3 regions of the Leuconostoc carnosum genome follow, and region 3 is predicted to be linked to each of the others. Evidence: riboswitches for the same ligand, from Rfam matches in the RefSeq annotation. Region 3 holds a riboswitch; each other region holds the start of a gene.
What was found. A riboswitch is a leader RNA that binds a small molecule or an ion and turns the genes downstream of it on or off. The one in region 3 is predicted to bind thiamine pyrophosphate.
Positions count from the first base shown of each region.

Region 1: another riboswitch for thiamine pyrophosphate. It lies ahead of FGL89_RS00665 (solute carrier family 23 protein); the one in region 3 lies ahead of FGL89_RS01940 (hypothetical protein).
Region 2: another riboswitch for thiamine pyrophosphate. It lies ahead of thiW (energy coupling factor transporter S component ThiW); the one in region 3 lies ahead of FGL89_RS01940 (hypothetical protein).

Region 1 covers NZ_CP042374.1:141,613-146,544, forward strand. Annotated here, with positions in the region: gene FGL89_RS00635 (fructosamine kinase family protein) at 1-456, shown strand, start outside; gene FGL89_RS00640 (GlsB/YeaQ/YmgE family stress response membrane protein) at 558-803, shown strand; gene amaP (alkaline shock response membrane anchor protein AmaP) at 828-1,382, shown strand; gene FGL89_RS00650 (DUF2273 domain-containing protein) at 1,398-1,607, shown strand; gene FGL89_RS00655 (Asp23/Gls24 family envelope stress response protein) at 1,629-2,150, shown strand; gene FGL89_RS00660 (RBBP9/YdeN family alpha/beta hydrolase) at 2,303-2,884, shown strand; TPP riboswitch at 2,905-2,996, shown strand; TPP riboswitch at 3,082-3,179, shown strand; gene FGL89_RS00665 (solute carrier family 23 protein) at 3,244-4,539, shown strand; gene FGL89_RS00670 (LuxE/PaaK family acyltransferase) at 4,541-4,932, shown strand, end outside.
Region 2 covers NZ_CP042374.1:149,131-154,062, reverse strand. Annotated here, with positions in the region: gene FGL89_RS00700 (YcjF family protein) at 1-554, opposite strand, end outside; gene thiM (hydroxyethylthiazole kinase) at 745-1,560, opposite strand; gene thiW (energy coupling factor transporter S component ThiW) at 1,560-2,072, opposite strand; TPP riboswitch at 2,338-2,431, opposite strand; gene FGL89_RS00685 (putative glycosyltransferase family protein) at 2,521-4,212, opposite strand; gene FGL89_RS00680 (SDR family oxidoreductase) at 4,545-4,932, opposite strand, start outside.
Region 3 covers NZ_CP042374.1:407,162-412,093, forward strand. Annotated here, with positions in the region: gene FGL89_RS01925 (NFACT RNA binding domain-containing protein) at 1-819, shown strand, start outside; gene FGL89_RS01930 (class I SAM-dependent methyltransferase) at 881-1,648, opposite strand; gene FGL89_RS01935 (thymidylate synthase) at 1,659-2,639, opposite strand; gene FGL89_RS01940 (hypothetical protein) at 2,704-3,141, opposite strand; TPP riboswitch at 3,249-3,357, opposite strand; gene FGL89_RS01945 (phosphoketolase family protein) at 3,738-4,932, shown strand, end outside.

The sequences.
Region 1 (4,932 bases), 270 kb from region 3:
CAATCAAGTTGGAGTCAATTTTTTATTCAGCAGCGATTAGAACCACTTAAGGAATTTTGTCATCAGCAAGGTGTCTGGTCATTGCCTCTAGAGCGTGCTTATCAGAAAGCTATTATACGTTTTAAAATGCTCATGGGTGATTATCAACCCCAACCGGTCTTACTACATGGGGATTTGTGGTCAGGTAATTTTATGTTTGATTTGGATGGTCGTCCAATAATGATTGATCCGGCTGTTTTTTATGGTGATCGTGAGTTTGATTTAGGTATTACACAGGTTTTCGGTGGGTTTAATGCTGAATTTTATCGTGGCTATCAAGAAACATATCCCGTTGTAGCTGGTTTTGAACAGCGTGTATTATTTTATGAACTATATTATTTGATGTTTCATTTATCGCAATTTGGTATTGGTTATCAGCAAGCTGTAACTAATACTTTGTCAAAGATTAATCGTTAAGCATCGGCTGTGATATGAAGCGTTATATTTGTAAGCGTTTACTAGAAATGTTAGACTGTAGGTACTAGGTAATATGAATGAAAGAAATGGAGGAAGAAATTATGATTTGGTCATTAATAGTAGGTGCTATCATTGGTGCCGTTGCCGGTGCGATTACCAATCGCGGCGAGTCAATGGGTTGGATTAGTAATATTTTAGCGGGTCTTATTGGATCAGCTATTGGGCAGGCCGTACTGGGTCACTGGGGACCAACTTTAGCAGGCATGGCTATCATACCTTCCATCATTGGTGCAGTTGTTCTTGTTTTGGTTGTTTCGGCAGTACTCGGTATTCGGGCAAGAAACTGATGTAAGAAATAAGAAGGGTATAATATGAAAAAATGGCAGAAAGCTGTGTTAAGTTTAGTAACAATTAGTTACTTGATCGGTCTATTGCTGATACTCTGGCCCCGTATTGTTGACCTGCTGATTTCAATATTAGAACGTTTTAATCTTGATGTCATGACAGATAGCCAAACTATTATACGTAATTATGGCATTGGTTTGTTAATCTTAACTGTTGTTATCTTGTTTGTCATACTATTCACCCCAGGACAGCGAACCAATATTCCAATTAGTCGAACAAAACAAGGTCGCTTGGCATTAAGTAATGCCGGAATCAGTCACTTTATAAGAACACAATTATCTGGTGAAGGTTTATCCAATATTAAAGTGACAGTTAAAAATACGCGTCGTCATAAGAAATTCTATATTGTTGCTGATTCTGTTTATCGTAGTTATACAATAGAGGAGTTGCCACGTATAACCAATACTTTAACAATGAAACTGACAGATTTATTGGCTGGTGTTGACCGAGCACCGATTAAGGTCGATATGCAAATTAATCAGGCAACTAAGGGCAATCGAAAAACCACGCGTGTGATTTAACAGTCAGGAGTATGAATGATGCAAAGACAGAAGACAAAGAATATGCTTATTGGCGGTGGTGTGGGTTTTGTGTTAGCCATCTTGATAGTGACAGTTGGTTTGCTGAATACTATTTTTATAGCTATCGTGACACTCATTGCTGCGGGTTTAGGTTACTTAGTTGAGAAGTATGAAATTGACTTTTCACGTATTTCTGAGCTTGTTACGCGAAAAAATCAACGATAAAAGAATATGGAGAATATGATCATGGTTAGAGAAAACACAAGTGTAAATACTACCGAACAAACAGCACCAAAAGGTGAACTGACGTTCAACGATAAAGTGATTCAGAAAGTTGTTGGTTATGCCATTGAAAACGTCTCAGGTTTGTTAGGTGTTGATGGTGGGTTCATTGCCAACATTAAAAATAAGATCGTCAACAGTGACAATCCTGTCGAAGGCATTGAAGTTGAAGTCGGGAAAGAACAAGTAGCTGTTGATCTTAATATTATTATGGAATTTGGTCATAATGCACATGATATTTATAAAGCACTCACAACAGTTATTGCCAAAAAAATTGATGAGACAACGAGCTTAAAGTTAGTGGAATTGAATGTTGAAGTTATTGATATTCAAACACAAAGAGAGTTTAATGATGCGCAAGTGACCTTACAAGATCGCATGTCTGATGCCGGAGATACCATTAAGGATAAGACGTCTGATGGTGTGAATACAGTTAAAAATACAGTTTCACAGGCAACCAGTGATAGTGACGAGCGTGTGAAATAATGTAACTGTGATTTTATAAATTTTTGATAAAATCATAGCATTAGCTGTTAGAAAAAACCTGATAACTTTGGTAAAATAATTATGCAGAAGGTTATCAGGTTTTATTATGTCTGAATGAGCCTATCTATTCTAGAAAAAATAAGGGCGTATTTATGACTGATAAACATGTTTATGTGATACACGGGTACACTGCTACACCAACAGACAATTGGTTTCCATGGTTAAAAAGACAGGTAGAAGAGCAATTGAATATACCGACTACCATTTTAGAAATGCCAAATGCCGATAATCCGAAACTACAGGAATGGGATGAATTATGTGATCGTCTCATTGACACGAATCATGAACTAACAATCGTTGGACACAGTTTAGGTTGCATACAGGCACTTCGTTTTGTGTCACAGCATAAAATTAAAAATATCAAAATGATACTAGTATCTGGTTTTGATGAAGTGCTTAACACATTACCACAACTACATTCATTTACAGATACCTCATTAAATTATCAAACAATCATACCTAAAATTGATCAGGCAGTTGTTATTTCTGCATTAGATGATGATATTGTGCCTTATCATTATTCGGAAACATTAGCACGTCATTTAAAATGTCAATTTATTTTAATGCCAAATGGTAAACATTTTATTGACCGAGATCATATTTACGAGGTACCAGTTGTTTTCCAACAGATTAGTTTGATGAATGAATATCGTGAAAATCATTTTAATAGTTGAACTATTATGTGATACAATAATCATTGTGCTAGGGGCGCTACTATGTGGCTGAGAAGAACCCTTTGAACCTGAACTGGATTATACCAGCGTAGGAAAGTGTCATACTGATTATTTTAGATGGTGCTTTTCTCATGTTAGAGAAGGGCATTTTTTATTTGCACAGAATATGGTACGAAAGGAACAATATAAAAATGAATAAAGCTCACTAGGGGCGTCGTAATGACTGAGATGATATATCGGTCCCTTGGAACCTGATCTAGTTTATACTAGCGTAGGAAAGTGACCAAAATTGTGTAACATCCTGTGATGTTACCGCGAACTAGGGTCCTTTTGTATGTCACATAAGGACCCTTTTTGAGATGGAAGGAATTGTTTTGACTATGGCGACACATAATAACCGCATAGTAGACCATGGTTTAGCTGGTTTACAACATGTTTTTGTTTCTAATGTATGGCTAGATCCAATCTATGTTGCAGCAGCAGCAGGGTTATCGTTAAATTTATCAACTAATTTGGTAAATACTATTTTTATTGTTTCAGGGTTGGTCACACTGACTCAAGTGACACGTTTAGCACGACTACCAATTATTCAAGGGCCATCCGCTGCCTTTGATGCCTTGATGATTAATGCTGGTAGAGCTGGCCAGTTGGCCTCAGCAAGTGGCTCCATTTTAGCCAGTGCACTGATTATTTTTTTGCTATCTGTAACAGGATTAATTAATAAATTAGTTCGCCTGCTAACACCGGCTATTACTGGAACACTTATCTTTCTGGTCGGCGTTTCTTTATCCAGTTTTACATTATCTGAATTTTTAGGTGGTTATCCTGGAGATAAACATTTCTCTTCACCGACGACACTTGTATTATCAATTTCAACATCAGCCATTGTTATTTTACTTTCAATATTTGGTAAAGGTTTTTGGAAACGTTTTTCCTTTTTGATTGCATTAGTTGTAGGCGATGTTTTATCAGTTGCAATGGGGCGTGTTGATTACAGTGTACTAGCGGCTAAATCGTGGTTTGGCTTACCTCACTTATTACCATATGGTGCGTTAAATTTTAATTGGACGATGTTTCTGACTTTTTTTGTTGCCTATCTTGTTGCTGTGGTAGAAGCAGTAGGCGTGTATGAAGCTGCTAGTGACGTGATGAAAGAAGATATTTCACCACGCCGTATTCAAAATGGTTTGATCGGTGAATCGGCTGGTTCAATATTATCATCGCTATTTGGTGGTTTTCCAACAACTGCTTTTGCACAAAATGTTGGTATTTTAAAATTAACTGGTGATGTCTCAAGAATTCCTGTAGTTATTGCAGGTGTTTTGTTTGTGATATTGGGATTTGTGCCAAAAATTGGGGCATTTTTAGCAATTACCCCAAGCCCAGTGATTGGTGGTATCTTTCTGCCAGCAGCAACGACTTTAATTATGACAGGATTAAATATTCTGAAAAAGACACCATCAACAAATGCAAATAATATGATTATTGGGTTATCGATTGTGTTGGCTATTGCTCTACCAAATTATGCTACTGGATGGCATGGTGCAGTGGGTCAACTTTTGTCTAATACAATCTTAATAGGCGCAATATCTGCTATCACATTGCAGTTTGTTCTTGTGAATTTACCACAAATGATAAATAAATTAAGGAGATAACATGTCTGATGAATCTGACGTTATTCAAGCACGTCTTGTAAAGTTTATACAACAGTACAAAGAGGGGCAATCAAGTGAATATGAAGTTGATTTTAATCAATTAGCCATGAGCGTATTTGATTATCAATTCCAAAATAACTTACCTTACAAAAAATTTGCGCAATTAAAGCATAAAAATCCATTAACTGTCAAAAATTGGCAGGATTTGCCTTTGATACCAATTGAAGCCTATAAACAATTAACATTATCTACTCGAGACACTACGCAAGCTGAAGATGTTTTTTATTCAAGTGGGACAACGAATGCACAACAAAAAAGTCGACATTACATTTCCGACTTAAGGGTTTGGGAGCAATCAATGATAGCGGGATTTAAGCAATATGTTATCCCTAA
Region 2 (4,932 bases), 260 kb from region 3:
CCATCGTTTAACATCTTTACAGTGACCCAACCCAGAGATTCAGTAATAGACACGGCCACAGAAGCATTAATAGCTGCGCCAGAAACTGTTCCAACAACAGGCACAAATTTAATAATGTTTCCCACTGCGCTGCGTCCAAGACTCACTACAACTAACTCTTTTGACAAGTTCTTACCTAAATTTTCTGACCATGACTGACCAAATAATTTATGTAAACGTGACATCATTGTCAGTTGAACAGGGACCAATAAAAAAGCATCCGAAAATGGAATTGGTGAGCACCCAATAACTGCAGCACTTAACGCGGCAACATGAATAATACGATGACACTTCTTACGTGTTTCATCGTCAACACCTATCAAAAAAGTATCAGCCACCTGGTCGAATTTGCCCTGACTTTTAAGGCGGACTTTATCAGCTTGCCGTCTGGTTGTTTGATATGTACTTTTGATAATTTTAGCTGTTTTAACCGGTAATTTACTCAGTACTTCAGCAAAAAAAGAGACAAATTCTTCATCCGACGTCGCATAATTTTCTTGGTGTTTTTTTCTCATAGCCACTCCCCCTTATCATTTTCATTTTAATCGTATCAGTAAATGATGCAAACATTATAATGTTCACTGGATCTAACACAAAAAGGACCTGCATTATACAAGTATTTATGTGATAAATCTAAACAATAACATTATATTTCAAGAATAACATATTTATCGTTGTTTCATCATAATAATGACTCGAACAGAACTAATTGAAAGTAGAACTATGAATATTTTTTGACCAACCTGACTGTTTTTGCAATAAACTAATTTGATTTAGCATTTCTTGTCTGAAATTTTCCAATCCATGTGTCTGATTATCAGCTATTTCACCCGCAATGTTAAGATAACTAATTGCTATAGAGCTCGCCTCCCAAGCCGCTGCACCAGCACCTATCAAGGTTGCCATAATAGCACCAAGCATATCTCCTGTTCCTACAAACCGATCTAACGCTGCTACACCATTGCATAACAATGCGGAGCGTTCACCCTGTACGACAATATCACGCCTTCCCGTAGCTACAAACACTGTTTTAGGGCAGCGTTTACACAGTTCTTTGAGTGCATGATTAAGTTCTTGTAAGGCAAAATCACTTTGATCTGAGACGTCACCATCAATGCCTTTAGCAATTGTTGGCAAGCCCACCAATCTTCTCATTTCGGAAATATTGCCTTTAACGATTGTAGGTTGATGATTGATAAGTTCGTCACCTAATTTTCGACGTTGCTCTGTCATACCATAGCCAACTAAATCAACGACAACTGGCTTATGACTAATAACCGCAAAATGGCTAGCCTCTCTTAAGCTAGCCTCATGATTGACAGTCAATCGTCCCATATTGAGCAATAAAGCATCAGTTGTTTTAAACAGATCAGCAAATTCACGAACATCACTACTCATAATCGGCTTGCCACCTAAATACAAAATTGTATTAGCTAATGTTTCTAAGGTAATATCATTAGTAATACAATGAATTAACGGCACATTGTTCAAAGGTATTATTTCTGCCAATTTTTTTGTCATTAGACGCTCGATTTCATAAATATTTGCTGCACATCTTGATAAATTTTGATTTTTGTTAGGTTAAGCAAAATAAAGTAGGCAATTACCGCACCAATTAACGTAGCACCAATAAAGCGTGGTGTATAAATCATCCAATACAACCCTTGATGCGTTCCAGTAAACCAAACCATGACTGGATATGATATTAAAGACCCAATAAGACCTGTCCCTACAAATTCACCAAACATCGCCCAATACATTGTACGTCCATACTTATAAAATAGACTTGACAACAAGGCCCCGAATACTGCACCAGTTAGCGCTAATGGTGGAATTCCCATGATGACTATTCTAATAATGCCAGTAATTAGCGCCATAACAACTGTGTAAAATGGACCAAGAGTCACCCCGGCAATAATGTTCATAACACTAGACATTGGTGCCATGCCTTCAATTCTAAAAATTGGTGACAACACAACGTCCAATGCAATCATAACCGTGACAATAGTAATTTTTTTGATTTTTATATTCATAGTATTCTCCATATCTTTTAGTAAGGATTCATCAAAAGTGTGCTCTTGTACAAATAAAAAGGCACTTTTATCATTAACACTTACTGTGTGATAACGCTATTGTTGGTTTTCAGTAACGCAATCAGCTTAAACCAGTCTTCAATATCGTCATAGTCGGTTACAACGTCTCTAATGATGCTTATTCATTTTTAAATTAATCCTTTCATACATTATTTGTTCAAACAAAAAGCGCTTTTCTCTAATTTGAGAAAAGCGCCATCTAAAAACAATCAGTATGGCACTTTCCTACGCTGGTGTTAACCAGATCAGGTTCAAAGGGTGCTTCTCAGCCACGCATAGTGGCGCCCCTAGTACAAAAATATTATAGCATAAAAGTATCAAAAAGTCGTGAGAAATATTTGTAACAAGACATTCAGAAAATTGACAATATGTTAATTTAAAAAATTCATTAGTTACTGTGCCAAGTTTTCTGATATACAATAAATACAACAGACCAGCTCATAAACGTAAACAGTAGTATTGGGTAAAGAAACCAATCATGTTGGTAATAAACCACAAGTTGATTTGGCCCCTTCTTTTGTGTAATGATAGGCGTATTGATCGCACTAAATTGGGTCATATGTTTAGATATTGGTGTGTGATTTAAAATCATCACAGTATTTTTATATTTAATAATTGGTAACTGAACCTTTTTCTGGTAATCACCATACCAGTTAAGGAATAATTTATGATCTTTAACTGATTTACGAAAGTTTTGTTGATTGTTTAAAATTAATGATTGGTATAGTTCATACTTACTTTTTTTGTTATTACTATCAATGGGCAAATAATCTGGTGTTGATTTTAAAATGTACTGCAATGCCTTACTCTTATCTTTTTTAAAAAAAGATTGTTTTACGTGAGAATTATCGTCAGAATTGATACGGGTATGAACTTGTCCATTCAAATACTTTGTAGAACGGTGCCATACATTCAAAGTATTATTCGATGACATCATTGTTTGACATAACGACGCTACCATCACAATAATAATCACACTATAAAACGACCAAGAAATGTGTGCATTATTTTGTAACATTAAGCCAACCGCTAAAAGCAATAGTACCGTAAAAGGAATAAAAAATCTAAATGGAAATTGAATGAAGCTAAACACACTGTTACTAAATAAACGCCATGGAAAAATATTCGTCGATAATGTGAAACATATAAAAGCAGTTATCTCGGTTACTCGTAACAAAAGCGCTGATTTATGCCACATTTTAGTCATTTGCCAAACGAAAAATACAATAGCTAATATTAATACTGGCGGATAAACTAACCAATAACTACTACCAGTAAAAACTGTCATCCGCCACATGTATTTATTAGTAAATGGCTGAGCAATATCGTTATAACCGTCAACAGCAATAAAACAATAAATGAGATTAGCAACTAAGGCAGTACAAACTAAAACTGACATACCGACTTGCATGATTAGTTTTAATTTAATCATGCGACTTTGATTAAAAAAAATAGAAGAAAAAAAACAAATATATACAAAAACCAACAAAAAAGCTGATAGCATATGTACCTGAGCCATTGCTGCGACTGCCACTGCCGTTTTAATTGTGCTTAGTTTCTTATTCTCAACTAGATCTATCAGTGGTATAAGGCATACTGGCATTAATGCAGCACCCCAACTAGAGAAACCTTGCCGTATTGTCCAATATTGAATTGAATAACACGTCATATAAAAAATACTTAATGGCAAGCTATATTGATCACCGATTCTAGCTTTTTTTAATAGTAAATATAATGACAAACCTGCGCAAAAATATAATATGGCATTTGATAGCATCTGATATACAAACCAAGATGGACTCAAAAGAACCAGCAATCCTTGAGCATATGCCATTAAAGGGCCATACAAAGCGTTAACAATTCTACCAGACGATTGAAAACCATAAATTGAAATAAAATATTGAAAATCACAATGTTTTATTTGCATGGCGGTGTCATAAAAACGATTAAAATGGAAAATCGCATCTGAGCCAATAATCATGGCGTGATTAAATAAAAATGGTGTTATTAGTAATGTTGAGGCTAATAGCAAAATAAGTATACTAAAACTTTTTTTAATGTCATGTCCCATTATTAACATTTTATCCCTTGCGGTAACAAAAAACAATTCACTAGCATAGTTAATTTTCTAGTTACAAAAAGCTTCAGATATCTTAGATAGATGTCTGAAGCCTAACACTGACGTGACTTTTGTAGTTCAACAGGTAGTACTTAACTCACTGCAAAGTAAAATATTAAATTAGGAGTACCCGGGAAGATAATTGACTACCACCAGTTGAACAAGTTAATTATATCACATTGTAAAGCGTTTAACAAATACTAAACTAACTAAAGAAAAAATATTCGAATTTTATATAATAAGCATGTCACACTATAATTTTTATATTGTAGGTTCTAATTTTGATAATATCATCAAGTCATTGTTAACCCACCATCAACAAATAAACATTGTCCGGTGACATTACTGGAAAGTGCGGTTGCTAGATATACTGCTGTCCCCGCAACGTCTTCCGGTGTAGTTAACCGACCTGTTGGTGTTTGGTCAATAAGTTTTTCTCGCACGTCACGATGTGTCAATTGACTTGAGTCTGTTGGTACAGTTAGACCTGGCGCAATCGCATTCACACGAATACCAAACGCTCCTAATTCACTTGCCATGGTACGTGTTAATCCAAGAACAGCTGACTTACCGACAATATAGTCATGATACGGGATTGCTGGTGACTGAATTAAATTACTCGTGATATTAATAATGCTACTCTCATTATTTTGCTTTAGTTTTGGTAAAACAAAATCAACT
Region 3 (4,932 bases):
GTACGTGTTGTCAAAAATGAACTCAAAAAAAATAAAACTAAACGTAAAAAATTATTAGCTACATTAAATGATGCAGAGAATGCTGATGACTTGAAGGTCATGGGTGATTTACTTATTACTTACCCACACTTAGCACAAAAAGGCATGACAAATGTGGCTATCGAAAATTATTATGACAATAATAATTTACTGACTATTCCGTTAGATCCAAAATTAAACGGGTTAAAAAATGCAGAAAGATACTTTACAAAATATCGCAAACTACGTACTGCTGTTGATTTTGTGAATGAACAGCTGACTATCACAGATGCTGAAATTAATTATTTTGACAATATTATCGCTCAACTTGAAGTAGCTTCACCGAAAGATGTCGAAGATATTCGTCTTGAATTAACAACGGGTGGCTATATCCGTGCAAATAAGAAGAATAAACAAAAACCAAAGGTGTCCAAGCCAGATAAGTTTCTTAGTTCGGATGGCACGTTAATTGAAGTTGGTAAAAACAACTTACAAAATGAACGTTTATCCTTAAAACAAGCTGATCGACGTGATATTTGGTTACACGTCCAAAAAATACCTGGTTCACACGTTATTATTCATGATGCAAAACCATCAGATGAAACACTTATTGAAGCTGCCAAATTAGCGGCTTATTACAGCAAGGCACGAGAATCAGCTAATGTACCTGTTGATTACTTGCCTGCAGGTAAGTTGCGTAAACCAAATGGTTCCAAGCCTGGATTTGTTATTTTTGAAGGACAACAAACACTCTATGTCACACCTGACGCTAGTTTAATTTCTAAATTAAAAACAAAATAACACACATAAAACAGACGATACCAACTCAATAGTTGGTATCGTCTGTTTTACTTTATCCTGCTCATATACTACCATCTTTAATTGCTTGGTATAAAATAAATGGTGACTGTGCTTGTTCGTTGGACCAATTATTATATTGATATGTTTTTTCTAATTTAATCCGTTCTTCTGCCGTCAAATCATTTAATTTTGGATATCTGACATTAATATTTCTGAATCCAGCTTTTCTTAAATTATTTTCGTACATACTATTTGGCCAATTAAAATCATGTAAAATGAGATCATTATTCTGGTCAACATGTAACTTTTCAATACGCGGTTCACCATAACCATATTTTTTACCTTTCTCACCATTTTGAAAAGTTGAAAAAGGGACACCCGTTGTATTGGGATTCGTATCCAAAATAAGAAATCGACTTTTGGGGCGCAAAACGCGATGTATCTCTGACATAATTTGTAATATACGCTGCTCAGATTCGTTATTAATAAACACATAGCAAGCCATGGCACCATCAATTGAATTATCTGCAATAAAATTCAAATTATCATTTTCAACAATTCTATATTCAATATGCTCATGTGCACGTTGATCGTTAGCAATCTCAATCATTTTGGCAGATTCATCCACGGCGATGATATCTGATGACCATTGATTGGCCAATCGAAATGATACTTTGCCAGGTCCACAACCATAGTCTAATATTTTATTCGCTTGATCTGATTCAAAAGCAGATATCACGTAATGATAACCTAGTACTTGTTCTAGTACATCATTATATTGATTAAATTGATTAGCCACTGAGGCATCACTAAAAAGATTTTTTGCCATAATACCCCCTTTATATTCCTGCCAATACTGTTGGCCATTTGTTAATCATTAAATATTGATACACTGGCAGTAGCTTCTGAAATAATATACGATCTATTTTTTGATGATAATGAATCATCTGATAAATACTAAATAATGCCAAAATTTGTTGCCAGTATGGTGACAACCCTGTTTGTTGAATAGCTTGCCAATCCATTAATAACTTATTATTTCTCAATTTTTCTTCATAATACATCAATGTATTAATCATTTGCCAATTCTCTTCATTTGGCATTTTTGGTAATTCGAACGTGTCGTATCTTTCTTCTGCCAGCACATGTTTAACCCACTGATTGTCCGGCTCATAAATATGCATCGTGCCTACATTATGATAATAATGACCCACTTCTAAATGAAGATCTCGTGCCATCAGCTCTTGTATCAATGTAAACGAAAAGACATCACTGACAATACCACGAAAAGCATCATTTGCTCGCATGTAAGACACCATATCTAATCGACCGTTGCGAACAAAAAATTGTAATCCTAAAGTACACGAAACGTCTAAATTACGTTCAATTGTCAATTCAGTGGCATCAAATATTTGCATAACTGCGCGCTTAGAATCTGGATCCTGTAGCAATATTTTTTTAACATTTTGCCATTGATTTAAATTTCCCTCTCCAAAATGAAAAAGTTTGGTACCATAAGCAGTCCCCGTCAAGGTTTGACCGTCCATTGAGTAATCAGGCATTCGCTGATTATAATAACTGATGTAGTCAAGACTATTATTTCCGGTGATATACCACAAAGCCTCAGCAAAATTAAATATAATATTTGTTTTTCTTTTTCGACTATAAACAACTCTTTGTGTTGGCTGATTAATTTTAAAATTAACAGCCAGTTTTTCACGACTACTAAATCCTCTTGGTTCATTAAAATATTCTGGATGATGATATATGTCTGCTAATACTGATACATAGGCATCATCAAAAGTTTCATATGTTGTCATAAAATTAAACTCCTCAGTTAACTACTACTTTGATGATTCCTTACGGTCAGGATGTTCATAATTATTATTTGAAAAAATGATTTATTTTTTGGACGCAATCTGCTAAGTCCTTGTAATACAAATATTCAACATCAGCAATTGCACCAAGTCCTTGCACTAAATACGCATAATCAACGCCCACTTTAAGAAGTAGTATCATTTTTTTATTAAAAGCTGACGCCCATCCAAGTTCAATATGAGTCCCTGGTGATGCAGGATTTCCCGGAAATGCTATAAAGTATTGACAGTGTTTAATAGCAAAATAATCTGCTGTTGTGCACTGACTAGGCGCCATCATTTCAGCACCCCAGTTTTCTCTCTTATGCGCATTGTCAACTATAAAATGCTTATTTTCTAATAATTGTATGATTGTTTGAAGCACTTGAGTGTTCTCTGAATCAACAACATTTTTTTGATTCAGAAGTTGCTTAAAAGGTGCAGCTAGAAATACACGTTCATTCAAAAATATACCTCCTAATTTCCAAATAAAAAAGAGCATCTGCAATAACATTGTTGTTCTGCAAACGCTCTTAGATATAGTATGGCTAGCTATATGATTTCCAAATGACCTTCATATAATTCATACTTTCCTACGCTGTTTGCAACAGATCAGGTTCAAAGGGTTCGAAGACTATCACTTCTCTCTCAGCTTTTTATAAAAGCACCCCTAGTATGTTAATTAATCGATTAATAACAATATTGATCTTATCATACATGCTCAAAATTATGCAAGTCAAATTATTTATAATAAAACAGTTTTTCTCTCTCAAGTCCTACTGTTGTGCTGTTTTTCACCAAAAAAGTCAATACCAATAAAGTAATTGGTACGAACCAATTACTTTATTGGTATTGACTTTTTATAAAATAACAATTACGATGATTATGTAAAAATAGTTGGGTAATAAAACAATGTCTTATGTGTTTGACACATGATCTCGATTAATCTTGAAATTTCTACAACATACTTTGCAAAGTGTATTTTGTATCTCGAACTATTTTTTACATTGTCATAGTCTTTACCATGATACGCACATCGTCACAAATTGGAGGAACTACAACATGAACATTGATTCAAAAGAGTACCTTAACAAATTAGATGCCTACTGGCGAGCAACAAATTATTTGTCAGTCGGACAACTTTATTTGTTAGATAATCCCTTACTTAAAGAAAAGCTCACCGCAGATCAAATTAAAATTCATCCTATTGGCCATTGGGGAACAATACCTAGCCAAAACTTTATCTATGCACATTTAAATCGTGCGATTAATAAGTATGATTTAAACATGTTTTACATCGAAGGCCCTGGTCACGGTGGCCAAGTCATGATTTCAAATGCTTATCTGGATGGTAGTTACACTGATGTCTTTCCAGAAATAACACAAGATGAAACTGGCATGCAAAAAATGTTTAAACGTTTTTCGTTTCCAGGCGGCGTGGCATCTCATGCTGATCCTAAAGTACCTGGATCAATCCATGAAGGTGGCGCTTTAGGTTATTCTATTTTACACGGTGCCGGTGCTGTATTAGACAATCCAGATCTCATCGCTGCTGTTGTTGTCGGTGATGGTGAAGCAGAAACTGCGCCATTGGCTACCTCATGGCATGTTAATAAATTTTTGAATCCAAAGAATGATGGTACAGTATTACCAATTTTGAATTTGAACGGATTCAAAATTGCCAACCCTACCGTATTATCGCGTGAATCTGATGAGACCTTGACCGAGTATTTCCATAGTTTGGGGTGGCATCCTTATTTTGTCAGCTCTTTTGACAAGCCAATTATGCAAGTTCATGAAGAAATGGCAAAAACAATGGACACAGTCTTTGAAGAAATCAAAGACATTCGAGACAACGCTGCAAAACAAAACAGCGATGAAGTCACACGCCCACTTTGGCCAATGATCGTATTACGTTCACCAAAAGGCTGGACTGGTCCAAAAACATGGGATGGTAAGCCAATCGAAAACTCATTCCGTGCGCACCAGATTCCAATTCCTGCTGACCAAAATCATCCAGAATATATTCCACAACTTGTGTCATGGTTACAATCATACAAACCAAATGAATTATTTGATGAAAATGGTCGCTTAGCTGAATCAATTCAAGAAGTATTACCAAAGAAATCCCTACGTATGGCACATAATTCAGTAACAAATGCTGGTATTATCAAGCCATTGTCATTGCCAGATATCGATAATTATTTGACACAAAATGATGCACCAGGTAGCAATTTGGCTCAAGATGCTATTTTGT